Regions from separate parts of the Pseudarthrobacter sp. SORGH_AS 212 genome, predicted to be linked through region 3. Evidence: riboswitches for the same ligand, from Rfam matches in the RefSeq annotation. Region 3 holds a riboswitch; each other region holds the start of a gene.
The links. Region 3 has a riboswitch for cyclic di-AMP ahead of QE394_RS05825 (hypothetical protein). Riboswitches for the same ligand answer to the same signal wherever they lie in the genome.
Positions count from the first base shown of each region.

Region 1: another riboswitch for cyclic di-AMP. It lies ahead of QE394_RS18665 (LysM peptidoglycan-binding domain-containing protein); the one in region 3 lies ahead of QE394_RS05825 (hypothetical protein).
Region 2: another riboswitch for cyclic di-AMP. It lies ahead of QE394_RS04570 (C40 family peptidase); the one in region 3 lies ahead of QE394_RS05825 (hypothetical protein).

Region 1 is NZ_JAUTAA010000001.1:4,059,472-4,069,586, forward strand. Features, by position in the region: gene QE394_RS18635 (DUF4389 domain-containing protein) at 1-1,480, opposite strand, end outside; gene QE394_RS18640 (universal stress protein) at 1,561-2,427, opposite strand; gene QE394_RS18645 (hypothetical protein) at 2,683-3,114, shown strand; gene QE394_RS18650 (DUF664 domain-containing protein) at 3,151-3,675, shown strand; gene QE394_RS18655 (ribonuclease Z) at 3,668-4,594, shown strand; gene QE394_RS18660 (protein adenylyltransferase SelO) at 4,591-6,066, shown strand; gene QE394_RS18665 (LysM peptidoglycan-binding domain-containing protein) at 6,159-7,004, opposite strand; cyclic di-AMP (ydaO/yuaA leader) riboswitch at 7,008-7,180, opposite strand; gene QE394_RS18670 (hypothetical protein) at 7,366-8,322, opposite strand; gene QE394_RS18675 (hypothetical protein) at 8,424-8,867, shown strand; gene QE394_RS18680 (lytic transglycosylase domain-containing protein) at 8,806-9,747, shown strand; gene QE394_RS18685 (TraR/DksA C4-type zinc finger protein) at 9,768-10,115, shown strand, end outside.
Region 2 is NZ_JAUTAA010000001.1:1,020,161-1,030,275, forward strand. Features, by position in the region: gene QE394_RS04535 (glycoside hydrolase family 38 C-terminal domain-containing protein) at 213-3,242, opposite strand; gene fdhD (formate dehydrogenase accessory sulfurtransferase FdhD) at 3,366-4,244, opposite strand; gene QE394_RS04545 (molybdopterin-binding protein) at 4,311-5,777, opposite strand; gene QE394_RS04550 (DUF6457 domain-containing protein) at 5,774-6,070, opposite strand; gene QE394_RS04555 (NTP transferase domain-containing protein) at 6,083-6,748, opposite strand; gene QE394_RS04560 (HNH endonuclease) at 6,878-7,378, opposite strand; gene QE394_RS04565 (NlpC/P60 family protein) at 7,625-8,404, opposite strand; gene QE394_RS04570 (C40 family peptidase) at 8,562-9,248, opposite strand; cyclic di-AMP (ydaO/yuaA leader) riboswitch at 9,319-9,516, opposite strand; gene QE394_RS04575 (M23 family metallopeptidase) at 9,629-10,115, opposite strand, start outside.
Region 3 is NZ_JAUTAA010000001.1:1,283,294-1,293,408, forward strand. Features, by position in the region: gene QE394_RS05815 (response regulator transcription factor) at 207-947, shown strand; gene QE394_RS05820 (HAMP domain-containing sensor histidine kinase) at 954-2,447, shown strand; cyclic di-AMP (ydaO/yuaA leader) riboswitch at 2,581-2,738, shown strand; gene QE394_RS05825 (hypothetical protein) at 2,741-3,478, shown strand; gene QE394_RS05830 (glyoxalase superfamily protein) at 3,654-4,022, opposite strand; gene upp (uracil phosphoribosyltransferase) at 4,068-4,703, opposite strand; gene QE394_RS05840 (phosphatase PAP2 family protein) at 4,716-5,693, opposite strand; gene QE394_RS05845 (nucleoside deaminase) at 5,752-6,258, shown strand; gene QE394_RS05850 (glycosyltransferase family 4 protein) at 6,313-7,395, opposite strand; gene QE394_RS05855 (6-carboxytetrahydropterin synthase) at 7,399-7,794, opposite strand; gene QE394_RS05860 (zinc-binding alcohol dehydrogenase) at 7,876-8,898, opposite strand; gene QE394_RS05865 (HNH endonuclease) at 9,093-10,115, opposite strand, start outside.

The DNA.
Region 1 (10,115 bases), 2.8 Mb from region 3:
CCTGCCGGACCGGTTGGCCTGCCGGCGGCGGTGCTTCACCGGGTCCCTGGTCGAGCCGGAAAGGCGGATATTCGTCCCGCATCAGCGCCGTGTAGGCCATGACGCGGTAGATCCAGCGGTTGATGCCCAGGATCAGGTCGAACAGCGGGCGCAGGTAGCGGCCGGTGAAAAGGAGTGCCACCACGGCCACCAGGACCAGGATCCCCAGCAGCGAAATCCCGGTGCTGCGCTCATACGTGGTTCCCAGATCCGTGGTTTCGGCCCGCCAGGTCCATGCCGTGCCGGCGAGGGCAGCCACGATCAGCAGGTGTGGAATGGCCAGCAGCCACCACTTGACCAGCACCAGTCCCCGGGAAAGCCGCTCCGGATAGTCCACATCGAAGTCGGCCGGGTAGTCGGCGTGCGCCAGGGTGAAAGGCGGATAGAGGTCCGTTCCGGCGGCGGCATAGGCGTAGAACGCTACCCTCCAGTTCCAGCGCATCACCCCAACATTGAAGTTGAAGAGTGCCCTCGGGTAGCGGCCGGTGAAGAGGATCGCGAACCCGGCCACGATGGTGGTCACTGCGAAGGCAAACCATAGGAAGACCAGCACAACGAAGTGGGGAATCGCCAGGAACCACTTGACCAGCCACAGGCCCCTGGACAGCCGGGGATCCAGCTCACCGGAAAGCCGCGCCGGGTAGGGGGCCCGGTCCGCCAGTTCTGCCATGTGCTGCGGGGGCTGCTGTGCCTGCACCGGAAGTCCCGGGGCGCCACCGGCAGCCGGGTATCCGGGGTACGGCGCTCCCGGTCCCCGGGCCGGCGGGCCGGTATGGCGGCCGAGGCCCATTGCCCCGAAAACCAGCAGCGGAACACCGATCACCAGGGCAATGGCGCCGCCCACCAGCAGGCCCGAGGCGGCCGGCCGGATCAGTTCAGACCGCGCCCCGGCCTGCAGTGTTGCTGCCACGCCCTGGCTGGCATCGGCGTTCATCAGGACAATCGACCAGTTGCCGGCCGCCAGGTCCCACGTGAGTTCCTGTTCGCCGGGGCCGGTTGCGGACGCGGCCCAGAACGTCTGCTGGGCGGGTGCTGAGGGGACGGCGGTCCCCGGTATGTCACGGTATTCGGCACGGAACGGCTGCATTTCGACGTCGAGCAGTTCCGAGTGGTACACGCCGGACAGGTACTTCTCGACGTCGGCCCGGGACGCGATTCCGATGAAGATGTCCTTGGCCGGGTCCACCGGGGCGGCCCGCAGCCGCAGGGTCCCCAGATCGAAGGGGAGGCGGGGCGGAACACCTTCGCCGATGGCGTCGAGCCGGGGCGATGTCAGCGCGTGGGATGCGACGGACAGCCGCGCCGAGCCGGAGGTGAGGAAGCCGTCACCCTGCGCGGACCCCACGGCCATGGCTACGGCGCCTCCGGCGAGCGCTGTGAGGCCCACCAGAGAAAGGAGGATCCCCAGGATGAGCATGATGATTGCTGCGGTTTTTCTCATGGTGTCGCCCCTGGAACGGATGGTGCGGACAATGTGGATGGCGGAATCCGGCGCCCTGCCTGGCCGGCTTCCGTTCTTGGTCAGACCTTGTTCTTGCCGGCCTGGATCCGGGTGATGACAGTGGGGCACGGAAGGTGCTTAAGCACACCGTGGGCAGTGGAACCCAGCAGCAGACGCTTGATGCCGCCGCGGCCGCGGCTTCCCACTACCAGCATCCTTGCTCCGCTTGCCGCGTGGACCAGGGCGTCAACAGGGTCCCGTTCTGTTTCCAGAACCCGGCGCACCTTCAGGCCGGGGTAGTCCTCCTCGAGCCCAGCCACCGTCTCGGAGAGGACCACCCGTTCTTCTTCGGAGACCATCTCGGCCAGGCTGTCCGGGGCCAGCCCCGCGTCCGTTACGGGGTCGGGCATCCTGACGGCATAGACAACTGTGAGCTCATCACCCTCCCGGTCGGCCTCCGCCGCCGCAAAAGCGACGGCCTGCGTAGCCTCCTGGGAGCCGTCGATTCCCACCACCACGCCGGACCGTCCGGCAAGGTCCTGCGTCCCGACGACGGCTACCGGTACCTTGGCTGAGGCCGCTACCTGCAATGCCCGGTCTGCCAGGGTTCCGCCGAGGTGTCCGGAGCCGGAACCGATCACCAGCATCGACGCCTTGCCCGAGTATTTGGCCAGCGAGCCGCCCACGCTTCCGGTCAGGAGCCGTGTGGTGACCGGGGTCGGTGTTGCTCCCCGGACGCGCCCTGCAGCAGTTTTCAGCAGTTGGTCCCCTGCCTCTTCCAGTACACCGAACCAGGGGTACGGTTCGGCTACCCAACGGTCGTCCACAACGTGGAGGACCGCCAGGGGAACCCCGGATTTTTCGGCCCGGTGCGCGGCCCACAGCACCGCCGCCCGGCTCTGTGCCGAGTCGTTGGTGGCAACGGCAATCGGTTTACGTGATGTCATGGCCGGCTTCCTGGTCTTTCGTGTGGAGTTTTGGGCGGACTCGGGAGGCGGTGGCCGCCCCAGCATGGCGCAGCGGCAGCGCGTCTCCCTGCTTACAAGAGTGGCCGCCGGACTCCTGCCATCTGTAGGGCCGAAAGTCACGGCTGTCGAGGGGACAGTTCCACACCGCGGGGGTGGTCAGTATGCTTACTATTGTCTGGCGGTACCGATCTACGCTGCATCAGACCGGGTGCAGCCCCAAGGAAAGGCGTGACCATGAGTGAACAGAACCTCCCGGAGGATGGCCTGGAAGTCGTTGACGAAAATGACGTGCTGCTCGATGAAACACCGGGAAGCGCAGCGTCACAGGAGCTTGATCCCGTACACGGGGAACCGGACAACTATCCCGGCGCCGCCGAAAACAATCCGGACCGCTGGCAGGAAGACCCGCTGCTCCAGGAAGAAGCTGCCCCGGGAGGGGAACAGGACTTCCTGAGCGACCAGGCCCTGCGCGACGAATCCGCCGAGGCGCGCTACGAATCCGGCGATGAACAGGTGCCGCCGGATTCACCCACCCTCGGTCAGGCAGCAGCGGACGTCGACTTCGGCGAGGATCCCACTGGCTTGGAGGCCGATGCCAGTGACGACGCTGAGAACTTCGGCGGGTCGCCGCTGAGCGAATTCGACCCCAACGATCTTGAGCGTTAGGCACGGCCAACGGCGCTGGTGCTGAAAGGCGGGGATATGAAAACCAATGAACTCCTGCAGGATGCCTTCGTGCGCATCAGCGATGCCGTGACGGAGACGATCGATGGCCTGGATGAAGAAGCCCTGCACCATCGGCCGGCGGCCACCGGCAACCCCATCGCCTGGCTTATCTGGCACCTGGCACGGGTGGAGGACGCGCAGGTTGCCGCCGCTGCCGGACTGGAGCAGGTGTGGACACACGCGGGTTTTGCTGACCGCTTCGGCCTTCCGCTGACGGACCGCGACACCGGCTACGGGCACACCAGCAAGCAGGTGGAGTCGGTCCGCGCCACGGCCAGTCTACTGGGGGACTACTACGGCGCCGTCCACCGGCAGACCATGCAGGTCCTCGGGGAACTGGCAGACCAGGACCTTGACCGGACCGTTGACACCAACTGGGACCCTCCGGTCACCCTCGGCGTCCGGCTGGTCAGTACCCTCGCCGACTGCCTGCAGCACGCGGGCCAGGCGGCCTATGCGAAAGGCCTGGCGGCCGCCGGCCATGGCAGCGGCCGTGCGTGAACTGGTGGTCCTGGGCACCGCATCGCAGGTGCCCACCCGTACCCGGAACCACAATGGGTACCTGCTTCGCTGGGACGGGGAGGGGCTGCTCTTCGATCCGGGTGAGGGGACGCAGCGCCAGATGATCCACGCCGGAGTTTCGGCAACGCAGATCACCAGGATCTGCCTCACCCACGTCCACGGCGACCACTGCTTCGGACTCCCCGGCGTGCTGTCGCGGATGGTGCTGGACGGCGTCAACCATCCGGTCCACCTGCACTACCCGGCCTCGGGGGACGGTGTGGTGCGGGCGCTGGTATCCGTCAGCACTCCCGGCCTTGACCTGAGGCTCCATCCCCACGGCGCCGCCGGTGAGGTGACGGACGGCCTCCACGTCCGGCCGCTCAAGCACCGAATCGAAACATACGGGTATCGCCTCACCGAGCCCGAGGGCCGCACGTTTCTGCCCGACCGCCTTGCGGCAGCGGGCATCGCCGGGCCGGACGTCGGCCGCCTCCGGCGCGAAGGTACCATTGCCGGCGTCGGCCTGGCCGACGTCAGCGTTCCGCGCCCCGGGCAGCGCTTCGCGTTCGTCATGGACACCGCCCCGTGCGACGGTGCCGAAGACCTTGCAGACGGCGCCGACCTCCTGGTTGCCGAGTCCACCTTCAGCGACGACGACTGCGGGCTGGCGGAGGAATACCGCCACCTCACCGCCGGGCAGGCGGGCGATTTGGCGGGGCATGGGAGCGCCCGGACGCTGGTCCTCACGCATTTCTCATCCCGGTACGGCAACGACGTCACCCTCATGGTCCGGCAGGCGTCCGCCCGCGCCAAGGGTGCCATTGTCATCGCCGCCGACGACCTCCAGCGCATCCGCCTTCCGAACCGCCGCGGGGAGCCTGTAACGGCCGCCGCGGAGATAGGGTTAAAACCATGACCGCTGCAGCACAATCAACTGTTGCCCTGGGTGGCCGCTTCGCCCGCGAACTCAACGAACTGGCGGTGCCCTGGGAGGCGGAGGAAGCTCCGGACCCCAAACTCCTGGTGCTCAACGAACCGCTCGCCGGAGAACTGGGGCTCGACCCTGGGTACCTGGGCTCGGAAGAGGGAGTGCGGTTCCTGCTGGGCAACCACGTGCCGGAAGGTGCCACACCCGTGGCCCAGGCCTACGCCGGGCACCAGTTCGGCGGCTACTCGCCCCTCCTCGGTGACGGCCGTGCGCTGCTGCTGGGTGAGCTGGAAGATGGCCGCGGACGGTTGAGGGACCTGCACCTGAAAGGCTCCGGCCGCACGCCGTTCGCGCGCGCCGGTGACGGCCGTGCGGTCGTGGGGCCCATGCTGCGCGAATACGTGGTCAGCGAGGCCATGCACGCCCTCGGCATCCCTACCACCCGCTCCCTTGCCGTCGTAGCTACCGGACGGCAGGTACGCCGGGATGACATGCTGCCCGGCGCCGTGCTGGCCCGGGTGGCCGGCAGCCACCTTCGGGTGGGCAGTTTCCAGTATGCGCGGGCCACCGAAAACCCGGAGCTCCTGCGCCGGCTGGCGGACCACGCCATCAGCCGTCACTATCCGGATGCTGCTGCGGCGGACAACCCATACCTCGCCCTCTATGGGGCGGTGGTGGCGGCACAGGCCTCGCTCGTGGCGCAGTGGATGCTGGTGGGGTTCGTCCACGGTGTGATGAATACAGACAACATGACCATCTCCGGGGAAACGATCGATTATGGCCCCTGTGCCTTCATCGACGCGTTCAACCCGGCCGCCGTGTACAGCTCCATCGACGTCGGTGGCCGGTATGCGTACGCCAACCAGCCGGTCATGGCCGAATGGAACCTTGCCCGCCTGGCCGAAGCCATGCTGCCGCTAATTGACGAAGACCAGGAGGCGGCGGTTCCGGTGGCCGTGGAGGCGCTGGGTGGATTCCGGCGGCAGTACAGTGCGGCGTGGTTCGGCGGCATGGCCACCAAGCTGGGCCTTGCGGCGGGGAAGCCGGGGACGGCAGCAGACGAGGAGGTCTCGGACCTGGTGGACGGGGTTACCGGCATCCTCAAGGACGGCCCCGTGGACTACACGCTCTTCTTCAGGAACCTGGCCAAGGCCGCCCGGGGTGACAGCCGGCCTGTCCGCGGCATGGTCATGGACCTGGCCGCGTACGATGCCTGGGCTGAACGCTGGCAGGAGCTGGGGCCGGACGCCGGGCTGATGGACCGCACCAATCCCGCGTACATTCCGCGGAACCACCTCGTCGAAGAGGCGCTGGCCGCGGCTACGGTCGGGGACCTGGAGCCACTGCACCGGCTGCTGGAAGCGGTGGCGGCGCCGTACAGCGAACGCCCCGGCCTGGAGCGGTACGCCGAGGGCGCCCCGGAGGACTTCGGGACGTACATGACCTTCTGCGGCACCTGAACAAGGAAGGGCAGCAAAAAGGGCGGTAGCCGGGGTCTCCCGGCTACCGCCCTTTTGCAGCTCTATGCGCTGAAAGCTACGTGCTCAGCAGGCTATGCGACCCGTACGTACGAGGCTGCACCAACCCAGCTGACGGAGTGCACCTGGGTCTGGCTGCCGTTGACCCCGCCGCTGACCATCTGGCCGTCACCGGCGTACACGCCGACGTGGCCTGCCGAGATGACGAGGTCACCCGGGGCGGGTGCGCCCACTACGGTGCCGTACTGGTAGAACTGGCCGGGAGCCAGGTCACCGACCGACTTGCCGACGGCGCGCAGGGCCTTCTCCACCATGGCGGTGCAGTCCTGGGTGACGCCCACCTGGCCGTACGCGTTGGCCAGGATGGCAGCGCCGGTGCCCGAGCCGGTGGCCGCAGGCGTTGCAGAGGCGTAACCGAGGTTCATGCCGGTGTTGGCGGGAGCGGCGCTTGCGGTCTGGACAGGTGCCGCGGCCGGAGCAACGGCCGGAGCGGCCGGTGCTGCGTAGCCGGCGCCGGGGATCGCAATCTGGTCACCCGGGTAGATGATCGAGGAAACGTCGAGGCCGTTGGCTGCCAGGACGTCGTTGAGGCCAACCCCGTAAGCGGACGCAATGGCGCCGAGGGTGTCGCCGGAAGCAACCGTGTGGACGTTGCCGGCAGCCGCGGCGGGTGCAGCCGCTACGGGTGCGGCAGGTGCCGAGTATGCCTGGACATTATTGGTTTCGGTGCTGTCCGGGCCGGTCACACCTGCATGTGCCGGAGCTCCGACGCCGAACGCAATGCCCGATGCTGCGGCTACCGCCAGTGCCGGGCGTCCGAAGGTCCGGGCCTGGGCCTTGGCCGTCACGGCCAGGCCCTGCAGCGCGATGGAGCCGGCCGGAGTAGCGCGGTGACGGGCGGTGGTGAAATTTTTTGACACGGTTGATCGCCTCTCCCATGCCTGCGGGGTGAGCTGTCGGGTTCGGGCTGGAGATGCCCGGCCGGTAGCGCACTTCGTCAGGGACGGAAGGCGATATCGACTTAACCCCAAGGCTTCGGTGAAGCCGCGGAAACTTGGTTCCCCCGTCCCTGCCAGCTGGAAAGCGATTGAATCCCGGTTCAGCGGCAGGGCTCGGCAAGCTGAGGGGAATGTCCCGTTTGGGAGGGACACGTGTATGACCATAACCCGGCGTACACCGGATTGTCACATTTGGATAACATGCGAGGCAGTCCTCTCGGATGAAGGCCTCCTCCGCGGGGCCTTCCGGAACGCCGCGGTGACCTCGGATGATGCGCGGGTCCTAGCCGTTGTGGCATGCCAACGTAACAAAGTCATAAAGTTGCGCACGCAACAGCCCGCCGGCTGCCACTTTCAGGACACCTTCCCGCGCTCCGGCGGTAACGGTGAGGGGCAGCAGGGTTCCCACTTTGTCTTCCGCGACGGCGTGCGGATCGCACCGGGCGGGACGCACCCGCAGGGCCAGGACCGTTTCGGGTTCCCCAGGCCGGACCGTTACGTCCCGCGGCCACGGCTCAACCCCGTCCTCCGCCAGCAGGGGCGTGCCGCCCACGCTGTGCAGCGTGAGGGACGGCGTCCCGGCGGGGGCCATCTGCCGTGGGCTGATGCGGAGGCGGACGACGGCGGTGCGGCCGTCCGCCGCCACCTCAAGGTGCTGGTCCAGGGCCAGCCCGGCCACCTTCGCGGCGTCCGCGGCCAGGCAGAGCTCGGAATTGTTGCGCGGCAGCACGCCGAAGGGATCCGGGGCCGGGAGGGTCAGTGCTGCCGGTTGCCGTCCGGCCGTAGCGACGGAAACCGTGGCGCTGGCCTGCGACGATGCCGTTGCCGGCTCGGCACAGGCCGGAGGTGGGAGCTGTGCGGGCACGCTCTTGGGTTGGTGCGGCGGAAGCTCCAGGCTGCCCGCCGGTGGCGTCCACTCGATGTCCCCGTCGAACAGCGGGGAACTGACGCGCGCCACGTCCACAGCCACGGGACTGTCCGTGGTGTTGGTGAGCTGGAGCAGGATGGCGTGCTGCCCGTACTGGTCGCGGGACTGGTTTAGCTCGATGGTGACCGGTCCGGGCGCCGCGGAAGCGGGGGACGCCGCCGGGGCGGGCTGCTGTGGTGTGCAGGCCGAACCTGCCAGCACTGCTGCGGTCAGCAACGGCAGCAAGCAGCGCGGGGTTGCCGGTTTTGCTGTCCGTCCGGGGGCAGGGGTCCGGCGGGCTGGTGTGGTGCTTGGTGTGCTGGCGCCGGCCATGGGCACAGTCTAGGGCCGCGGCGTGCCTTCCGTCTCTGCTGGATAACGATCCGCAGCAGCAAGCCCTCAACCTGTGGTTGAGGGCGGTAGGCTACGGGACTATGCCCCTGTCCGTTACCAAACTGAAGTCTCCGGTGCTCGGGGGACTTCTGGTGTTTGCACTGCTGGGACCGGCAGCCCTTGCGCCGGCGTCGGCCTCGGAGCGCGCGCCGGAGGGGTACCCCTCCTGGGAGGACGTCCGGAAGGCCAGGGAATCTGAAGCGGGCACAGCGGCGGAAATCACCCGGATCGGCAGCCTCCTCGCCGTTTTGCAGGCGGATTCAGAAGCGCTCGGTGGGGCGGCCGTTGCCGCTGCGGCGGATTTCGCCGCTGCCGAGGCGGCACTCACTGCAGCCAACAGCCGGGTCGATGCGTTGGCTGCGCAGTCAGCAGCAGCCAACGGGGAACTCCGGCAGCACCGCAGGGAAATCGGAGCCCTTTGCCGTGCAGTCGTACAAGACGGGTGCAACCACGGCCGGATTCTTCATGGCCCTGGACGCCCTTGAGTCCGGCAGCGTCCACGGACTCAACATGGTGGAGCTGGTTGGCGCGAAGACAGCCGGCCTGGTGGACCGGGCGGCGTCGGCCGCAAGAGTGGCATCGTCCCTGGGCGAGCAGGAGAATGCCGCACGGTCCGAGCGGGAAAACCTGTCCAGGGAGGCCGGAGCCAGGCTTGCCGGGGCCAGGTCGGCCCAGGATGCGGTGGCCCGCCACATCACTGAAGAGCAGCAGCACGGCGGCCAGCTCACGGCCCAGCTGGCCTCGCTCAAGGGAACAACCGCGTCCGTGGAGGGGGAGTTCCGGCAGGGACAGGCCGCCCTCGCCGCATATGAGGCCTCGCAGTCAGCAAAGCGGGCCGCTGCACAGGAACAGGCGCAACGGGAGTCGGTCCGGGCAGCGAAGGCCGCAGCAGACGCCCGCGTGGAGGGACCACGGCCCGCGCCCGCGGGCCCGCCGGGACCCGTCGACCCCGCTCCGGTGAACCCCGCACCGGCGGCCCCGGCCCCGGCCCCCGGACAGCCGGTCCGGCCGGTGCCGCCGCCCGTCGTCGTACCTTCTGTTCCCGGTGGTGCTGTCAACGATCCTGCCGGAGCGAAGAGCTACGCCGCCGGACGCCTGGGCGCCTACGGCTGGGGCCAGGACCAGTTCCTGTGCCTGGCGCAGCTATGGACCAAGGAGTCGAACTGGCAGACCACGGCCACCAACCCCTACTCGGGCGCCTATGGGATCCCCCAGGCATTGCCGCCGGGGAAGTATGCAAGCGCCGGCAGTGACTGGCTGACCAGTTACCGGACCCAGGTTGAGTGGGGGCTGGGTTACATCCGCGACAGGTACGGCTCGCCCTGCGGCGCCTGGAGCCACTCAATGGCGAACAACTGGTACTGACGCAGGACTAGGCTTTTCCCATGGCTGACTACGAACGCTTCCGGCTGCTGCTCGAAGAGGAACGGCAGCTGAAACTGGCCCTGCTGCCGGCGTTGCGGGCGGACATCGCCGCAGCCAACTCCGCCCGCCAGGGAGCCAACGTGGACGACGAACACGATCCCGAGGGTGCCACCATCGCCTTCGAGCTGTCCCAGGCCTCGGCGCTGCTGAACCAGAGCTCAGCCGGCCTGGACCAGGTGGAAGCAGCCCTCGACCGGATCGCCGCCGGAACCTATGGCAGTTGCGCCGTATGCGGCAGGCCCATCGCCGAAGGCAGGCTCGAAGCCCGGCCCTGGACGCCGTACTGCATCGACCACGCAGCCGCGGGG
Region 2 (10,115 bases), 260 kb from region 3:
GAACGGGGATAAATTCTTGGACGAAGCCCTGCTTCGGGGGCCTTCACACGCATTGGGGGGATGAGTGGTGGCGGCCGTTGGGGACCGCCCCCACTCAGCCTATTTAAGGGCCCTTTTCGCAATGCAGGCGCGTCTGCGCCGCGGGCTTCTGTCCAGGCCAGCGGGCCGGCAGGCCACTGAACCTGCAGACCTGGACAATGACCTCCGGGGCATTACCGCACGAAGCGCAGGGTCACCAGCTGGAACGGCCGGAGCTGCAGTTCCGCACCGCCCTCAGCCGCGGACACGCCGGGAGCCTCGGTGGGCCGCTCCAGCAGGTCCGTCACCACAACATCACGCACGGGGAAATTCGCCGTGATGCGCCCGGCAGTGCGCTGCCCCAGCGACTCATACAGGCGGACCACGACGTCGCCCGAGCCGTCTTCGGCAAGCTTGACCGCTTCAACAACCAGGCCCGGCGTGCCCACCGAGACCAGTGGCTCAACCGGATCGGCCCCCGTGACCAACCGGGGCACAAGGTTGGTCCGGTACCCCTCCTCCACCGCGGCCCCGATATCTGCACCTGGTCGGACGGTAACGGTCAGCTCGTGCCGGCCGCGGTCGGCCGTAGGGTCCGGGAACTTGGGCGCCCGCAACAGCGAGAGGCGCACAGTGGTGGTGGTGCCGCCGTCGGCCTCCCTGATGTTCCTGGCGACGTCGTGGCCGTAGGTGGACGAGTTGGAAACTGCGACACCGTAGCCGGGCTCCCCCACGTGGATCCAGCGGTGCGCGCAGATCTCAAACTTCGCAGCTTCCCAGGACGTGTTCGTGTGGGTAGGCCGGAAGACATGTCCAAACTGGGTTTCCGACGCCGACCGGTCGGCACGGACATCCAGGGCAAACCCGAGCTTGAGCAGTTTCTCCCGTTCCTGCCAGTCCACCGATGTGGTGATGGCCAGGGACGGACTGCCCGGAGCGAGGGTGATGCGCTGGGTGACCGGCGAGGTTCCGGCCAGGCGTTCCACCACAACAGTGGCGCCATAAGGCCCCTCCTCCAGCCGGATCGATTCCGCGCCGGTCAAGGCAGTGACGTTGCGCCGGTAGAACTCATCAATATCCCAGGCGTCCCACTCGTTGGGGGTATCCCGGTGCAGCTCCAGCAGGTTGCCGCGCTGTCCCGGTGCTATGGCTTCGCGGCCGGAGGCATAGTCCTGCAGGGATGCCACCAGGCCGTCCGCGTCCAGGACCGCCCGGATCACGCCGTTGTCCAGGACGAATCCGCCATCCCCGCTGCTGGCCCGGACTGTTCCGCCCCGGTCCGACGGTTCGGCGGCGGCCATCGCCGGAACTCCGTTCCGGGCATGCGGGGCGGCGTTGAGCAGGAATGTCCGTTCCCCTGTTCCCAGCGCTGCCGCGGCGGCCTGGCTGATGATGCCTTCCAGGGCGGCCTCGATGGCTTGGTAATTGCGCTCGGCGTCCTGGTGTACCCAGGCAATGGAGCTGCCAGGAAGGATGTCATGGAACTGCTGCAGCAGGACCAGCTGCCAAAGCCGCTTCAGCTCAGCTGCCGGGTACTCGAAGGCGCCGTCGGTGCGGACGGCGGCAGTGGCACACCACAGCTCGGCTTCCCGGAGCAGGTGCTCGCTGCGCCGGTTGCCCTTCTTCGTGCGCGCCTGGCTGGTGTAGGTGCCGCGGTGCAGCTCGAGGTACATCTCCCCCACCCACACGGGCAAGGCCGCATATTCCTCTTCGGCCTGCCGGAAGAAGCTCTCAGCGGGTCCGATCCTAACCCTGGGTGAGCCTTCCAGATCTGCGGTGCGGGCGGCGGCACTGAGCATTTCCCGGGTGGGTCCGCCGCCGCCGTCGCCGTAACCGAACGGCACCAGGGAAACGGTGCCCCGGCCGTGATCCCTGTAGTTGCGTTCCGCGTGCGCAAGCTCGCGGCCGCTGAGCTCGGCGTTGTAGGTGTCCACCGGGGGGAAGTGCGTAAACAGCCGGGTACCGTCGATGCCTTCCCAGTTGAAGGTGTGGTGCGGCATCCGGTTGGTCTGGTTCCAGGAGATCTTCTGTGTCAGGAACCAGCGGCTTCCCGCGGACTTCACGATCTGCGGCAGGGCGGCGGAATAACCGAATGAGTCCGGCAGCCACGCCTCCCGGCACTCGACGCCGAACTCGGACAGGAAGAACGATTTTCCCTCAATGAACTGCCGCGCCATCGCTTCGCCGCCGGGCATGTTGGTGTCAGACTCCACCCACATGCCGCCCACCGGAACGAACTGCCCGGCGCGGACCTTCTCCCGGATCCTGCTGAACAGTTCCGGATATGACTCCTTGATCCAGGAGAGCTGCTGGGCGGAGGAACACGAAAACACGAAGTCCGGGTTCTCGTCCATCAGGGCCACCACGTTGGAGAAGGTCCTGGCGCACTTCCGGACGGTTTCGCGTACCGGCCACAGCCAGGCCGAGTCGATGTGCGCGTGGCCGGTGGCCACCAGCTGGTGGGCGGAAGCGTAGGCGGGCTGGGCCAGCACCCCGGCCAGAGCCTCCCGGCCGGCCGCCGCGGTCCCGGCGACATCGTCCGGATCCATGACGTCCATCATCCGTTCCAGGGCCCGGAGGATTTCGTGCCGCCGCGGGAGTTCCAGGGGCAGCTGTTCCATCAGGCCCGACAGCGTCCAGACGTCCTGCTGCAGTTCCCAGACGGTCTGGTTGAGTTCGGCGATGGCGATAGTTCCCAGCCGGTAATGCGGGGCCGTTCCGGCAGTGGACTTGTCACCGTAGGGAGTGGCCGCAAAGGTCCAGTCCTGCGCGAGGTCCGGGTTGGCCGCTGCCTCCACGTAGAAGTCCACCGACATGCCGGTGCCCAGGAGCTTGAGCGGGATGTACCGGTTACGGGGCGAGACGGCCTTGATGATGGTGCCGTCCGGCCGCCAGGCAATACCCTCGCATTGGAAACCGGGGGTTTGGACGGTGAAGCCGAGGTCAACCACCACTTCGACCGTCGTGTCCGGGCCGGTGCCCCACGACTCGGGTACGTCCCCCTGCAGCCGGAGCCACTTGGTGCTCCACGGTTTGCCCCATGCCGTCCCGTGCTCGAGGGGCTGGAACTGCTGCCGCATCGCCTCGAGGGCGGCTACGGGCTCATCCGGTACGTCCCAGCTGCCCAGGGCCAGGGGCACGGTCCGGCTGTAGACAGCAGGGTCGATACGCTCACGCACAAACCTGGTGAGTCGGACTTCCGTGATCCTGCGGTCGTCATGCAATGTGGGCCCTCTTTAGCGCTTGAAAAAATTGGATCATCGTGTCCATTCGATGGACAAATCTACCCGCTGCTAGCCCTCAAACCAACCCCCTCGCGGCAGGCGCCGAAGGGAGTTGGTGGAGCGTCAGGCGGGCGCGGAGGCAACTGCCGGACTGCTGATCCTGGCGTCCCCGGCGTAGACATTAAGGCTGGTCCCCCGGCTGAAACCGGCAAGCGTCAGGCCGCTGGCCTCCGCGAGCTCCACGGCCAGGCTAGACGGAGCGCTGACGGCAGCCAACACCGGGATCCCCGCCTGGGCCGCCTTCTGAACCAGCTCGAATGATGCCCGGCCGGACACCTGGAGGACGGTGCCGCGCAGTGGCAGGAGTCCTTCGCGCAGGGCCCAGCCCACCACCTTGTCCACCGCGTTGTGCCGTCCCACGTCCTCGCGAAGGCACAGCAACTGCACGCCGCCGTCGTCCTCAATCCGGAACAGCCCGGCAGCGTGCACCCCGCCGGTATCGTCGAAGAGGCGCTGCGACTTCCGGAGCAGGGCGGGGAGGGCTGCCAGCACGTGCGCGTCGATTGTGAGGGGGTCCGCCGCGGGGCTGTGGTGCGAGGACTTCCGGACAGCTTCGATGGAGTCCGTCCCGCAGATGCCGCAGGAGCTGGACGTGTAGACGTTCCGTCCCGTCTCCGGCAGGGGGACGTCCGGGCGCAGCTGGGCCTCCACCACGTTGAACGTCTGGACACCGTTTTCGTCCTCGCCGGCGCAGAAGCGAAGGGATACCAGCTGGTCCGGGGTCCAGATCACACCCTCGGATACCAGGAAGCCGGCTACCAGGTCGAAGTCGTCGCCAGGGGTCCGCATGGTGACTGAATAGGAGAGGCTACCCAGCCGGATTTCCAGCGGTTCCTCCACTGCCAGGACATCCTCGCGGTAGCGGACCGGAAACTCCAGCGCCTTCGGCGAGCCGTCCAGGACATACTTATGCACCTTGCGGCGCTGCGTCACGCGTCCCATGGACCGTCCTGCCTGTTCATGTCTCCATCATCGCACTGCAGTGTGCCTGCCCGGCCAGCCCCCGGCTCAGCCGAGAAGGGCACTCCAGTCCACTGGCCCGGCGGGGCCGGCCTTCGCCGCCGTCCGGGATGTCCTGCTGCTGCGCGGTTTGGCCTTGGCAGGATCCGCCGGGGCTGGAATGGGCGGGCCCCACGGCAGCGCGAACGCCGGTACCGGCTCTCCCAACTGCACGCCGTGCGGCGGAACCACCATGACGCCGTCGGCCGCGGCAAGCCCGCGCATCATGCCCGGGCCGGTGTGCTGGGCCGGCGACGCCATCCCGTACAGAAGCCGGAACGGCATGAGGCGCGTGCGTCCCGGATCCGGGTCTATGAGGGTACCGGAGGCCACCTCCTGCACCTCCGGCAAGCTTCCGTGCCCCAGGGCGGCCAACAGGGGCGCGCCCACGGTAAAGAGCGCCATCATGGCGGCGAGCGGATTGCCGGGCAGGCCCAGGACGAACCGGCCGTCGGGGAGTTCGGCCAGCACCACCGGGTGCCCGGGCCGCATGGCCACCCCGTCAACCACCAGGCGGCCGCCCAGTTCGGCAACGGCGCGGCGGAGATGATCCGTGCCGGAGCGGCCCGTTCCCCCGGTGGTAATGACGACGTCGGCGGGGAGCCCGGGTGCGCCAGGGCCGTCCGGGACCACGTCCTCAAGGGCCGCAAGCCATTCCCCGTAGGAGTCGCCGATGCGCTGCTGCCCGCCCGGTATACCGCCGAGCATGCCGACGACGGCCGGCAACTGATGACCGAATGTGTCCCGGACCTTCCCCGGGGCAGGCAGGCCTTGCACCACCACCTCGGACCCGGTCAGCAGCAGGCGTACGAGGGGTTTGCCCTGGACCTGAAGCTCGTCGTATCCGGCAAGTGCGGCGAGTGCCAGGTGCGCCGGATTCAGGGTCACCCCCGCCGGGACAAGGGTGTCCCCTTCATGTGCTTCCTCGCCGGCTTTTCGCACGTGCTGGCCGTTTCGCGGTTCACCGGGACGGGCGGTTCCACCCGCTTCAAGGACGGGAAGCCCGTCCTCGTCCTCGGCGAGGACGGCACTTTCGCTGCGAAGGATCCCCTTGCCACCTGGCGGGATGAGTCCGCCGGTAACGATCGGGCTGGCCTGGTGCGGCGCCAGCCGGGCTCCGGCTTCCACGGGGATCCATGGCCCGGAACCGTTGACTGCCCAGCCGTCCATGGCCGAGGAAGCGTAGTGCGGCATGTCCTGGAGCGCAATGATGTCCTGCTCCAACCTGCGGGCCTGGGCCTGGTCCAGCGGCACCGGGCCGGGCGGGATGGGCGTTGCGGCGTCAAAGGCGGCCTGGCGTGCTTCCGCCCATGTGTGAGCCAGGTGATGGTGGCCGTGGCCCTGGTCCTGGCCGGTTCCGGCCTGGCCTTCGTCGTTCTGCTCCTGCGGTTGTTCCTGCAGTTGTTCCCGCGGGTTTCCGTGGCTGTGGTCGTGCCCTGCGGGGGATGCTGCTTCCTGCCCGGGTGCTTCTGTCATTCGCCGGGAGCCCCGGCGGCTTCAGCGTCATAGTCGGCAGCCAGCGTGCGGGCGACGGCGAGAGCCTTTTCCATGGCCGCGGCATCCGTCGAGCTGCCGGAGTGCGAGGCCAGGCCCGCGGCGAATCCGGCGATGAAGGTGGTCAGCGGGGCGGCGGGACGGACCACTGAATGCGCCGCCACACCGGCAAGGGAAAGGATGGCATTGATGTCCACCTGGACATCTTCAAGCTCGTAGGCCTGGAGCAGCGACCTGCACCACTCCTCCAGTGTTTCGTCCTGGCTCTTCACCACGTGCCTCCAAAGTTAACTGCGGCCGCGCCCGGCCCCGTCCACGTCCTCCACGTCCGGGCTGCCGGCGGCAATCCCCAGTGCGGCGGCATCGTCCCACGTGTCCACATCTGCCGTGTAAGCGGCCGGAACGGCGACAAGCTGCACGTCCAGACTAGCAAGGAGTGAGCGGACTGATCCGTCGACCAACCGGCCTGCGGCAGCCATCCCACGGGCGGACTTTTTTAGCATGTCCGTGCTATAAATTCCGGCCAGCGGCTGCATCCGCCCCGCACCGTTTTCGTCCGCGGCAAAGGCCACATAAGACCCCGCGCCAAGCCCCGTGGACAACTCATGCAGGAGGGTCCGCACAGCCCCGGAAACCAGGGGCATGTCACAGGCCAGGACGAGGGTGTGCGGAGCGCCGGCCCCCGCCCGGTCCAGGACATCCAGGCCCGTGGCGATGGCCGCTGCGGGGCCGGCGAACTCCGGCTCTTCACGGCACGTGAGCACTCCGGGAGGCAAAGGTCCGGGATCCGGGCCGACAATCACGGTGGCCCGGGCTCCCTCAGCCGCAGCCAGGGCCCGGCCAAGGAGGGTGGTGCCGCGAAACAGCAGCCCCTGTTTCGGGACGCCGCCCAGCCGCGAGGATCGGCCTCCCGCCAGGATGAGGGCATCAAAGGCCGGCACGTCGTCTTGCATGGTCCAAGCGTAGCCAGTGCCGGACGCCCTTCGGACAGTCCAGGCACTCGGCAGGTCAGGCGGTCAGGCGGTCAAGCCAGGCGGCCGGCGCAGGCAACACGTCAGGACCGGCCAGACAAACAGCGCACCTTACGCGGCCCGCTCCGGCAGGAGGAACGGGTCCCACGCCGGCGTGGGCTTTTCCAGTTCCTTGATCTGCCAGATGGTGCCGTGCGGCGGTGCCGGCTCGAATCGCAGCTTCCAGCCCATTTCAGCGGGCGTGTGGTCGCCCTTAACGTTGTTGCAGCGCAGGCAGGCTGCCACCAGGTTCTCCCAGGAGTCCGCCCCTCCCCGTGACTTGGGGTGCACATGGTCGATCGTGTGCGCCGCTTTTCCGCAGTAAGCGCACTTGTGCCCATCGCGTCTCAGGACGCCGCGCCGGCTGACGGCTGTGGCATGGTTGTATCTGGGCCGGATGTAGCGGTTGAGGAGAATCACGGAGGGGCGGCCCAGGATTTCCTGCGGACCCACCACGGGATCCTCGCCCTCGGCAACCACGCTTGCCTTGCCCGTGAGCACAAGCACCAGCGCCCGGCGGAAAGTAATAACCGCCAGCGGTTCATATCCAGCATTCAGAACGAGAGTGCGCATGCACGTACCTCTTCACGGCCGCACCCGTCAGGGGCTCGAGGGCCGGCTGCCCTCGGCATGTCCGGGCTATGGATCGACACCACAAGAGTAAACAAAGAAATGCAGGATCAGCTAATCACGGCACACCCTACCGTCAGGAACGGCCGCCGCGGCGCACCGCCCGTGAACGGCAAAGGACCCCGGCCGCGTGGGCAGGGGTCCTTTCACTCCGAGGGGCGGCCGTACCGGCCAGCCCTCGCGGGGGGATCAGTTGACGCGGATGAAGACCGGTCCGGAACCGACGTTGGCGCTGAAGACCACGGTCTGGTTGCCGTTGTAGCCGCCGTGCACAGCCTGGCCGTTGCCTGCGTAGACAGCGATATGGGCCATGCCGGCGCCGCCGTCGGCGTAGTAGATCAGGTCGCCGGGCTGGGCCTCGGCAGCGCTGACGGTGCGGCCAAGGGAAAGGTAACCGGCGGGCCAGTCGTGGAAGTTGATGCCCACGGCAGCCAGTGAGTTGGTGACGAGCATCGTGCAGTCCTGGTTGACGCCGAGCTGGGCGTAGGCTGCGGAAAGGATTGCTGCGCCCTTGCCGCTGGCAGACGCCTGGGGTGCAGACGCTGGCTGCGCCGTGACTGTAGCGGTGACCTTCGGCGCTGCAGCCGTCTGGGCGGTGGCGGCCTCGGCAGCCGGAGCCGGAGCGGCTTCCTGGACCTCGACCTCGGGCTCTGCCTCAACCACCGGAGCCGGGCTGGTGCTGACGGCCGGCTTCTCGAAGGAGATGTTGATGGTGGACGCCGCGGAGATCGGGGCTTCAACGGCTGATCCAACTTCAAAGGCGGATGCAGGAGCGGAGTCGCGCTGGATGTTGGTGTCAGCTGCGTTTGCGGCGATGCCGCTGGTCAGGACCAAGCCCGAGGCTGCGGCGATAACCGCTGCCTGGCGCCCAACGCCGCCGGCGTTGCCGCCGACAGCCTTGGCGATGATGGCGATTGAGTTGGTCTTGGTGACTTCGGCGCGATGCCGTGCGGTAGCACGAGTCGTCATCAGTTCTCTCTTTCGTTGTCCCCGGGCCTGTAGGCAACACGGGGGTTATGGACGCGCCGGCATCTTGGGGGTACGCCGGCACGTCCCGAACGGGGATGTGTGATTTAGCGAAAAGCGGGGGCAAAGAAAAAGTTCCTGGGGCCTGTGGCCCCGGGAACTAGTTCATGGTGTAGAACGAGGAGGTTCCGGTAGCGGCAACCGCGTGCAGGAGGGTGCCCTGGGACGGGTTGAGCGCGCTGACCATCATGCCGTTGCCGACGTAGATGCCAACGTGTGCGCCGCCGTTCTGCATGACGAGGTCGCCAGGCTGGGGAGTGGAGGTGGGCTTCATGGCGTTCCAGGCGTTGACGCGCGGGATGCTGATGCCGGCCTGGGCGTAGACCCACTGGGTGAATCCGGAGCAGTCCCAGCCGTTGGGGGTGGTGCCGCCCCACACGTACGGGTGGCCAATGCCGGTGTACGCGATAGCTGCGATGCCCGAAGTGGCAGCGGAGGAAACAGTCTCCGCGAGCTTCTCGGAAGCAGCTTCGGTTGAGTCAGCGGCTGCGGTGACGGCATTGCCGGCATCCCGTGCTGCTGAAGCTGTGGACTGGGTGCGTACCGGCTCCGGCTTCGGAGCGGCGGTGGTCTTGATGACCGGGCGCTCGAAGGAAACAGTGGCGGTAGGTGCCGCGGTGACGGCAAGGGCGGTCTGGGCCGAACCCGACTCGGTGGATGCCGAGACGCCCGCGGTGGTATCCGCGACGGCCGGCAGGCCCATACCCAGGACGAGGCCGGAAGCGGCTGCAACTACAGCAGCCTGGCGACCCACAGTCCCGGCATTGGCACTAACAGCCTTGGACACGGCGCCCAAAGGGTTGGTACGAACCGTTTGCGCACGGTGGCGCGCAGCATTATGGCGTGAAGACACGAAGGTAGCCTCTCCCAATGCCTGCGAGGTGAGCTGTCGGATTCGGATGGGAGTCACCCGGCCACACCGCTTCCAAGGAAGCTTTCGTGACTTAACCCCAAGGCCTTCGAAACAAGAAGGCCAAAATTGGTTCCCCCGCCCCTGCCAGACGATGAAATGCGAACGGACCTTGAGCGGTGGCAGAGTTAGGCAATCCACTCAAGAGCGTCAACTTCGGAAAAGTTGACGCGAGTTAGACGGTACAGCAGTTTTGTTTGAATGTCACATTCAGGTCACGGCGGGTTACAGCCATTCGAGAGTCCGCCATCATTTGGCTAGAGCCAGCCGGTGGGGTCAACGACCTCGCCGTTGACCTGGACTTCAAAATGGAGATGGCAGCCAGTGGAGGCGCCTGTGGTCCCGCTGAGGGCAATGACGTCACCACGGGAGACGGTTTGGCCCTCGGTGACGTTGAACGACGACAGGTGGTTGTAGGTGGTCTCCAGGCCGTTGCCGTGGTCCACCACCACCCTGTTGCCGCCGCCGTACTGGTGCCAGCCCACAAAGGTCACGGTTCCGGTGGCGGCAGCCATCACAGAGGTTCCGCACTGGGCAACATAGTCCTGCCCGCGGTGGAAATCGCCGGTGCCGCCGGTGATGGGGCTGACGCGGTAGCCGAACGGCGATGCCGTGGCCATGGTGGCCAGCGGAGCCCCGAGGCTACCGGCGGATGCAGCCCGGGAGACCGATCCTGCGGACTGGGCGCTGAGCAGCTGCTTGAGCTTGCCGTCAGGGTCCGCCTGGGTCACGACGGCGGAGCGG
Region 3 (10,115 bases):
GGCGGTCGCCTCTGCTGATGTTCCATCAGCGTCAGCCGCGTTCCTGTGCCCGGACTGTGCAGCGGGGCAGTGCTGACTGTGACATTTGGACCTTGGCGCCGACGCTGCCACACCCGCTGCGACGCCCAGCTGGCTAGGCTGGGATTCACAGCTGGGGCACAGGTAGCCCAAAGCCCGCCTATATCGAAGGATCGGAGAGTTGTCCCATGGCCACCTCGCACTCCATGACCAACAACCTCCCCAAGCTCTCCCATCCGGACGGCTCCCCCATCCGCGCCCTGGTGGTGGATGACGAACCCAGCCTTTCCGAGCTGATGAGCATGGGCCTGCGGATGGCCGGGTGGTCCGTGGCAGTGGCAGCGGACGGGCCCGAGGCGGTGAAGCTGGCCAAGGACTTCCGCCCCGACGTCCTGGTGCTGGATGTAATGCTGCCAGGGTTCGACGGCGTGGAGCTGCTGGGCAGGATCCGCGCCTTCGCGCCGGAGGTGCCCGCCCTCTTCCTGACCGCGAAGGACGCAGTCCAGGACCGCATCGTCGGCCTGGCCGCCGGCGGTGACGACTATGTCACCAAACCGTTCAGCATGGAGGAAGTCATCCTCCGCCTGCACCGGCTGGTCCAGCGCTCAGGCGTCGCAGCCATGGACACCGCCGAATTGGTAGTCGGCGACCTGGTGCTCAACGTCGACACCCGGGAAGTCACCCGCGCCGGGGATGATGTGCAGCTGACGGCCACCCAGTTCGAGCTGCTCCGCTACCTCATGGAAAACCCCAAGCGCGTCATCAGCAAGGCCCAGATCCTTGACCGGGTGTGGGACTACGATTTCGGCGGCCAAGCCAACATTGTGGAGCTCTACATCTCCTACCTCCGCAAAAAGATCGACGCCGTCCATCCGCCCATGATCCACACCGTCCGCGGGGCCGGCTACGTCATCAAGCCGGCGGAGTAGCTCGCCATGGCCGCTTCAGAAGCTACCTACGCCCGGAGTTGGCTCAGGCCGGCAACCTGGCACCTGCGCACCCGCCTGATTGCCCTGGCCATGGCCCTGCTTATCGCCATCTGCGGTGCCGTTGGCATCGTGAGCTACGCATCGATGGACGCCTTCCTGACCCGGCAGCTTGATGACCAGCTCAGCCAGGCCGCAAACCTTGCCGACAATCCGGGCCGCCCGCCGTTTGGCGGTTTCAACGGACGGGACCCCCTGGACGCCCGGGGCCAAAGAATCGGCACCGTCAACGCGAGCATCCGCAACGGCCAGGTGAGTTCCGGCGGCTTCCTCGCCTCTGACACCACCCGCCAACCCTTGTCCACGGAGGACAAGGAGACGCTCCTCGCGCTCGATGCCAACTCCCGGCCAGTGGACCGTTCGATGTCCAGCGGTGATTACCGGCTGATCGCGGTCCAGACAAACTCCGGCGATGTCCTGGTCACGGGACTCCCCCTGGCTACCAAGGAAAGTACCCTCAGGTCCCTGGTGTGGACCTTCGTGTTCGTGTCGTTGGGCGGCCTGCTGCTGATCGGCCTCGTGGGGACGGTACTGATCCGCCGCACCATGAAACCCCTGGAACAGCTTTCCGAGGTTGCCACCCGGGTGTCTGAGCTGCCCCTGGACGCCGGTGAGGTGGCGCTCGCCGTGCGGGTGCCGCCGTCGAACTCCAACCCGGGCACCGAAGTGGGCAGTGTGGGGCATGCACTGAACCTCATGCTGGACAACGTAGCCAGCGCCCTGGAAGCCCGGCAGAAGAGCGAAACCAAGGTGCGCCAATTCGTGGCGGACGCCTCGCACGAGCTCCGCACCCCGCTGACCGCCATCCGCGGCTACACCGAACTGATGCGGATGACGGAGGACTTCACTCCCGACGGACAGAAATCGCTGGCCCGGGTCCAAAGCCAGTCCGAGCGGATGACGGCCCTGGTGGAGGACCTGCTGCTCCTGGCGCGGCTGGATGAGGGCCAGCCGCTCAAGCTGGCCGAGGTGGACCTGACGCAGCTGGTGGTGGAAAGCGTCAGCGACGAGAAGGTCATGGCCCCGAGCCACACCTGGCGGCTGGATCTTCCTGCGGAGCCGGTGCTGGTCAACGGGGACGGCGCGCAGCTGCGGCAGGTACTCATGAACCTGCTGTCCAACGCCCGGAAACACACCCCTGCCGGAACCACCGTGGTGGCCGGCGTCGGTACGGCACCCGACGGCGCCGCCGTCGTGACGGTCACGGACGACGGCGGAGGCATTCCGGCTGACTTCGTGGACCACGTCTTTTCCCGCTTCGCCCGCGCAGACGCGGCCCGCAAGGGCAGCGGCGACCAGGCCGGCGCGGCCGTTGCCGAGGGCACCAGCGGGCTGGGCCTGTCCATTGTCCAATCCATCGTGGAAGCCCACGGAGGCCGGGTAACGGTCACATCACGGCCGGGGAAGACGGAGTTTGCGCTTCGCCTGCCCGCCGTGGCCTGAATTCGCCAAGGCGACGCGCCGTCGTCGTGACGTCTGTTACCTAAATGTGACTTAAGCGCCGCTCTCCTGTACCGTCGATAGGGTGCGGTTCCCGTTCGGGCCGCATATCCGGATGACGCCAAGCTCTGCCACTTCCCGGATTTCGCTTGAACTGAGGCAGAGGCGGGGGACCCACGTCCCGGGCAACGCAGTACTGCCCTTGGGGTTAAGCCAGCACGTGTATTTGCCGTGCGGCCGGATGCCCTCATCCGAACCCGACAGCTAACTCCGCAGGTGTGAGAGGCGAAACAAACATGTCTAAATTCACGGTAAAACCGCGCCCAAAATCGGCCCCGAGCCACAGCGCGCAGCCTGAAACCCGCAAGAAGTCTTCCTTCGGCAAGCGCGCCGCGGTGCTCGCAGTCTCCGCAGCCATGCTGGTGGGCGTAGGCGCCGCAGGCCAGGCCACGGACGGCTTTTCCGGCGTGGCAGCTACCGGCTCCGAGTCCCCCGCTGCCACCGATTCCCAGATGAGCATCGAGAAGAGCGAAATCCGGTCTAACCCGGCTGCGTCGGCGCCCGCCGAACTCAAGGTGCAGCCCCAGGAGGCGGCACCGGCGCCCGCACCCGCTGCGGAACCTGCCCCGGCCGCAGCGCCCGCCCCGGCTCCTGCACCGGAACCGGCACCTGCTCCCGCACCGGAGCCTGCTCCCGCTCCCGAGCCTGCTCCCGTCGTCGCCGTCAACGATCCTGCCGGCGCACAGGCCTACGCGTCCGGCCAGCTGGCCAGCTACGGATGGGCGCAGGACCAGATGCAGTGCCTGGTCACCCTGTGGACTAAGGAATCCGACTGGACCACCACCGCCACCAACGCCAGCAGCGGCGCTTACGGCATCGTGCAGTCCCTCCCCGCCGAAAAAATGGCGAGCGCCGGCCCCGACTACCTGACCAACTACCGCACCCAGATCAACTGGGGCCTGAACTACATCAAGGAGCGCTACCAGTCCCCGTGTGGCGCCCTGAACTTCCACCTGGGCAACAACTGGTACTAAAAACCTTCACACGCTGAGGCCCTTTCGACCGGCCGCCGCCGAACCCTACCGGTTCAGCGGCGGCCGTCGTCGTATCTGCTTCATGCCGCGAGGCACCAATTACCCCGTGCGTTAGGTAGCAATTTTTGGGATTGGCCCTAACGGCCACCGAGCGGTTTGGGGCTGGGACGTGCCGTTACCGTCCCGGAATGTACTGGACGGCCCAGCGGTTGCCGTCCGGGTCCGCGAAGTACACGAAGTGCCCCCAGTCCTGAACGTCCACATCGCTGACCTCCACCCCATTGTTCTTCAGGTGGTCATGGGCGGCTTGGATGTCACTGACCACCAGCTGCAGGTTGGAGCCGGTGCCCGGAGGAGCGTCAGTGAGGCCTTCCCCGATGCAGATGGAACACGCTGAACCGGGCGGGGTCAGCTGCACGAAGCGGATGGATTCCGACGGGCGTTCGTCGAAGTCGGCGTTGAAACCCACTTTATTAACGTAGAAATCCTTGGCGCGGTCCACATCGGACACGGGGACAAACACGAGTTCAAGTTTCCAGTCCATTGCCACAGGCTACGGCCGGGGACTTGTGCGCGGAAGGCTTGAACCTCAGCCGGCGATGCCGTACAGCCGGTCTCCCGCATCTCCAAGGCCGGGCACGATGTAGGACTTTTCGTTCAGCTTCTCGTCAATCGACGCAAGGACGATGTGCACGTTTGCCTCGCCCAGTTCCTCCTCCAGCTTGGCCAAGCCCTCCGGGGCCGCCAGCAGGCAGATGCACGTGACGTCCGACGCCCCGCGCTTGAACAGGAACTTGATGGCCTCGCGCAGGGTTCCGCCGGTGGCCAGCATGGGATCCAGAACGAAGACCTGCCGGCCGGTAAGGTCCTCAGGCAGGCGCTCGGCGTAGGTGATGATGTCCAGGGTTTCCTCGTCCCGGGCCATGCCCAGGAAACCCACTTCTGCAGTGGGGACCAGCTTGGTCATGCCCTCCAGCATGCCGAGGCCGGCGCGCAGGATGGGGACCACCAGAGGGGTGGGCTTGGTGAAGGCCGTGCCCACCGTGGTGCTGACCGGAGTCTCGATAGTGACCGGTTCGGTGCGGACCTCGCGCGTGGCCTCGTACGCCAGCAGCGTCACCAGTTCCTCCGTCAGCTGCCGGAACACGGGCGAAGGGGTGTTCTTATCCCGGAGGACAGTGAGCTTATGGGCGACCAGCGGGTGGTCCACAACGAGAGTGCGCATTGCTCAAAACTATCATCCGGCGCTGTCCCTGCCGGAGTCCGTCGTTCCCCGCTCCGGGTGCCGTGCGCGGCCGGCGTGGTGGGTCCCGCCGTCGTGGTCCATTCCGCCTGGGTGAGTCCCGCCGTCGTGGTCCATTCCGCCTGGGTGAGTCCCGCCGTCGTGGTCCATTCCGCCTGGGTGAGTCCCGCCGTCGTGGTCCGCTCCGCGGCCATGCGCCCCGCCGTCGTGGTGCATGGCGTCTGACACAGCGTCACGCACCACGGGATGCTCAAACGTAGGCGCCGGACCGGCATGTTCCCGGCGTCGAATCAGGTGGAACATACGGTGGGCCAAGATGACGAACCCCACCCAGGCCAGGCCCAGCGTCCAGCCGGCAATAACATCGGTCAACCAGTGGTGGCCCAGGAAAACCCTGCTCAGGCCCATGGACATAATGAAGACGGTACCCGCGGTGATGGCCGTGATGCGGACGCTGAGGACCTGGAACTGCAGGCAGATGATGTACACCAGCACGCCGATCACCACTGTGGTGTTAAGGGTGTGCCCGCTGGGAAACGACGGTGAGTCTTCGTAGGGCGGAACAGCTTCGGAGTGGTCCGGCCGGGTCCGGCCCACCAGCCGCTTGCCCAAGGTGGTGGCCGCGGTGGAAACCGCGGCTGCACCGCCCACAAGGAGGAGCGGGCGCCACGACCTGCTGAGGAAGGTCAGCCACGCGGTGAGGAGCGTGGCGAGGATGGGCATGCCGATGCCGCCGCCAATGTTGGTGAAGCCCGTGACGAATGCATCAAGTCCGGGATTGCGCAGTGACTGGGCGTAGTCCAGGGCGGGGATATCAAGGCTCGCCAGGCCCTCGTCATCCACCACGTCCGAATACACTTCGGCACCCAGGAGGGCCATGGCGACAATCAGGGTTCCGCCCACCGCCATGGTCAGCCACAAGGCGGCATACGGTTTGATCCAACGGTCCACGCGGTCCCGAACGGTACTCACGGCGCCTCCCCGGCATTCAGTACGCAGGCTTACTATCCCCCGAAACTATCATTGAGCCATGGTCTCCGCATCGAACAGTTACGACGAGTGGATGGGCCTCGCCCTGGCGGAGGCCCGCGCGGCGCTCGCTACCGGCGATGTCCCCATTGGCGCCGTGGTGCTGGGGCCCGACGGCGAGGTGCTGGGTTCCGGACGGAACCAGCGGGAAGAGCTTGGGGACCCCACCGCCCATGCCGAGGTTGTGGCCATCCGCCAGGCTGCTGAGCGGCTGCGGGAACTGGCACGGCTCGCCGGCGGCCCGGACGACGGGTGGCGGTTGTCCGACTGCACGCTGGTGGTCACGCTGGAACCGTGCGCGATGTGTGCCGGCGCGATCGTCCTGGCCCGGATCCCCCGGGTGGTGTTCGGCGCCTGGGACGCGAAGGCGGGCGCCGCGGGGTCCGTGTTCGACATTCTCCGAGAGCGGCGGCTCAACCACTGGGTGGAGGTCTACCCGGGCATCCGGGAAGGCGAGAGCTCCGTGCTGCTGCGCGACTTCTTCGCGGATCACCGGACACGGTTGTAGCCGCACCGCTTCGGCTGGTGACCGGAGCCTAATCAGGCTTGGCCTGTTCCCGCTTTACCCGGCGCCTGTCAGCGCACGCACGACGTTCTCGGCCGTCTCCTCCCACCCGTGCAGGAGGCCGCGTGCTTCCAGGGCCCGGCTGCGCCATTCCTGCTGCAAAGCATGGTCCTCCAGCCATCGCCGAAGGGCCGTGCCGAGAACGGCTGCGTCCGCTTCGCCCCCATGGGGAAGCGCAAGCGCCTCGCCCGGAAGGCGCGTGCCGGCGTCGGCATCCTTCAGCCCGGCCAGGTCCAGCGCTTCGACCGCACCGGTCCCCTGCCGGACCACCACGGGAACGCCGCGGGCCAGCGATTCGGTGACCACCATGCCAAACGCTTCTTCCCGCGAGACGAGAAGGCTCAGGTCCGCCCGGTTCCATTCCGCCTCAAGCGCATCCCCCGCCAACTCCCCCGCTAGCTGCACTCTTCCCGCCAGTCCGCTGCGGGCGATGGCTTCTTCCACCTGCCTGGCGTAGGCCGGATCTGCCTGCTCCGATCCCACCAGCGATGCTGTCCACTCCAGGTCCTGGACGCCTTCGAGTGCGGCCACGGTGAGGAGTTGGTCCTTGTTGGGCAGCAGCGCCGCCACGGCGAGGAGGTGTGGAGGCCGGGAGCCTGTGGCGGGCGGGACCGGATCGGCTCCCGGAAGGGCGACCCGGGCATTGGGAAGGCCGCGCTCCTTCAGGATGGCGGCCGCACTGCTGCTGGTGCAGATGACACCCGACGCCGCACGGAGCGCCCTTGCTTCTTTCTGCAACGCTTCCCGGCCGGAAGTTTCCGGGACGGGCATATGCACCAGGACGAAAGTTCGCCGGCCCGCCTTGGCCGCGAATTCGAGCTCGTCCGGGGCGCCGACGGCGACGAGCCCGTCCACCAGCACCACGGCTGACTGTTGCTCTTGCCCTGATTCCCATGTGCCAAGAATGCTGCCGAACCGGCGTCGTTCCTTGGCGGAAGCGTGGGGCCAGTTCCCTTCGACCGGGAGCACGCATACTTCCCAGCCCAGGCTCTGCATTCCCTCTGCCAGCCTGGCGTTGTAGACGTTACCGCCCGAGCTGTGGCGAATGTTGGCGGGGACCAGCAACCGCACCACGGGCATGGGTCAGGCTTTGAGGTCCAGCGAGAACGTTGCCCAGGCATCCGGATTCTCGCGGAGGGTGACGTCGATCCCGTCCAGGTGGCGGCCGTCGTCGTCATCGCTGATTTTCTCCGCCACGGCCTGGGCAATGTACTGGGCGAGGGCCTCGGTGGTGCTGAGCTTGCCCTCGAAGTCCGGGTGCTCGTCCAGGTTCTTGTAATTCAGTCCGTCAAGGACCTCCTCGATGACGGTTCCGGCGGCGCCGATATCCAGGACGATCGCGTTGTCATTCAGGGCACGACGGCGGAACGCCACCTCCGCGACGAACGTTGCACCGTGCAGGCCCTGGGCAGGTCCGAACGCCTCACGCGGCAAGCTGTGGGCAATCATGAAGTGGCGGCGGACGGTCAGGCTGAACATGGATTACCTCTGGCTCTGTTTGGTGGAGTCGGTCTGGTGTGGTTAATCAGTGGGCGTGGCGTGTACCGGCTGCCGGGTTGTTCAGGCCGGTCTTCCGGGCTGGCGGGCAACGTCCTGCGGGTATTCGATGACGTGGCAGAGGGCTTCAAGGCTTCCATCGGACAGGCCCTGGACCACCTCCGGGAGGTCCTCGAAGGCCGACTGTCCGGTGAGGAACGCGTCGAATACAGGGTCGGCGAGCAGCGAGACGGCCAGGTCGAGGCGGTCGGCGTTGGTCCGGCGGTGCCGGCGGGACCGGGCCACCATGCCCACCTGGCTTGCCCTGATTGAGAGCCTCCGGGCGTGGAAGTCCTCCCCCAGGGGCACGGTGACCTTCCGGTCGGCGTACCAGGACATTTCGATGACGTCCCCGTCGTCGCCCACAAGCTGGAGGCTGCGTTCGAGGCCTGCCTGGGAAGCGGAGCAATGGATCACGATGTCGCAATCGTCAAGGGCGTCCTCGGGGCTCGTGAACCCGACGCCGATGGTGTCTGCCAGCTTCTTCCGTCCCGGATCCACGTCAACGAGTTGAAGACGCTGAAGCGGGAAGGTGCGCAGCAGGGTGGCCACCATCCCGCCCACCAGGCCCGCCCCGACGACGGCGACGCGGTCCCCCAGCTTCGGTTCGGCCTCCCACAGGGCATTGATGGCCGTTTCCACCGTTCCAGTGAGCACGGCTCGCTGTGACGGGACGCCGTCCGGGATTCTCGTGAGGGCGGCCACCGGAACAACGTACCGGTCCTGGTGCGGGCTGAGGCAGAAAACGCGCTGTCCCTTCCACTCGGCCGGGCCTTCCTCCACGACGCCGACCGACAGGTAGCCGAACTTCACCGGGCCGGGGAAATCGCCCTCCTGGTGCGGGGCACGCATCTCATCGGCAACCCTGGGCGGCACCGCGCCCCGGTGGACCACCATCTCGGTGCCCCGGCTGATACCGGAGTACAGCGCGCGGACCACGGCTTCGTCCGGCCCTGGAGCCGGCAAGTCCTCGGACCGGAGTTCGCCCTGTTCCTTCGCGGTGGTCCAGTAGGCGGTGGCGCGGTGCGGCAATTCTGAATTAGTCATCTTGCTGTCGAATCTATCGGGACGGGCGTTCGGGAGGAAGGTCCGCCGGCGGGTGTCGCCATTTCAGCGGGTCCACGTCTGCGGGTTACGGGCAACCGGGAGAGGTCTGCTGGCGCTATTTCAACGTGCTGGCTTAGACGTCGGCACGGAAGCGTGCGCAGCATCAGATTTCTTACAGCTTTCAGCCCTGGCGGTCATGTGAGCGAGAGATCGTGTAGCCGGTGTTCCTGTTGCGGATCAGCGGGCAGCTCGAAGGGAGCCGCGTAGAACGCCTCCCAGAGGGGATCATCCGGGGAGAGATCGTCGGGGACGATACGGTCCTCGCAAGCGAATTCTTCGTCCAGTAATTCGTCATCCGGTGGGTCGGCAAGGAGATAGTCGGGGCAGACCGCAACGCCGGCAAGGATCCTTTGTTCCAGAGAGCCTGTCATGTGCAACGCGTCAGGGAGTCCGGGTGGCCAGTGTGGTTGTTGTGGGTCGGGATGTTGGGCCGGGTAGTGGCGGCCGGTGGGGGAGGTCCAGCCGGGTGGTTCAGTCCCGGTTGCTGGTGTGGGGGTCCAGCCGCTGTTGTGTTTGAGGCGGTGATGTTTGGGGCAGAGTTGTGCCAGGTTGCTGACCCCGGTTGTCCCGTGGTGCTGCCAGGCGGTGAGGTGGTCGGTGTCGTTGTCTGTGCTGGGGTTGGTGCAGCCGGGGAAGGTGCAGTGCCCGTCGCGCATCCTGATCCAGCGTTTCATCGCCTCCGTCAGCCGGTAACTGGTCCTACCGATCTCCAAGGGCGCACCGTCGCGGGGATCGACGAGGACCCGGTAAAACGAGGTCGCCCCGTCGGCGACGAGTTTCCGTGCCATGGCCGCCGGGATGGGCCCGTACCCGTCGAGGTCTGCCGGTTCGTCAGTGCTGCCCAACATTGTAAATATCGGAATGGTGACCAGCACGTCGGCTTTCGGCGCGGGGATCTTGCTGAGGTCAACGAAGTATGGGTCGGTCCCGTTGCCACTGGCACCGGGAAGACTATCGGCCCCGGATGCGCTGCCAGATCCTTCGCCACCGTCCAACCGGCCTGTGGCAGCGGCCCCGGTATGGGCGCTCAAGAGGAGCGCTGCTGCAGTGTCCGGCCGCAACTGGGTGAGGGTGCGGGTTTCGCCGGGGCCTTGGAGGCCGCGGGCGATCGCAGTGGTCTTGTTCCAGATGGCGCAGGCGGTGTCCCCCGGCAGGAT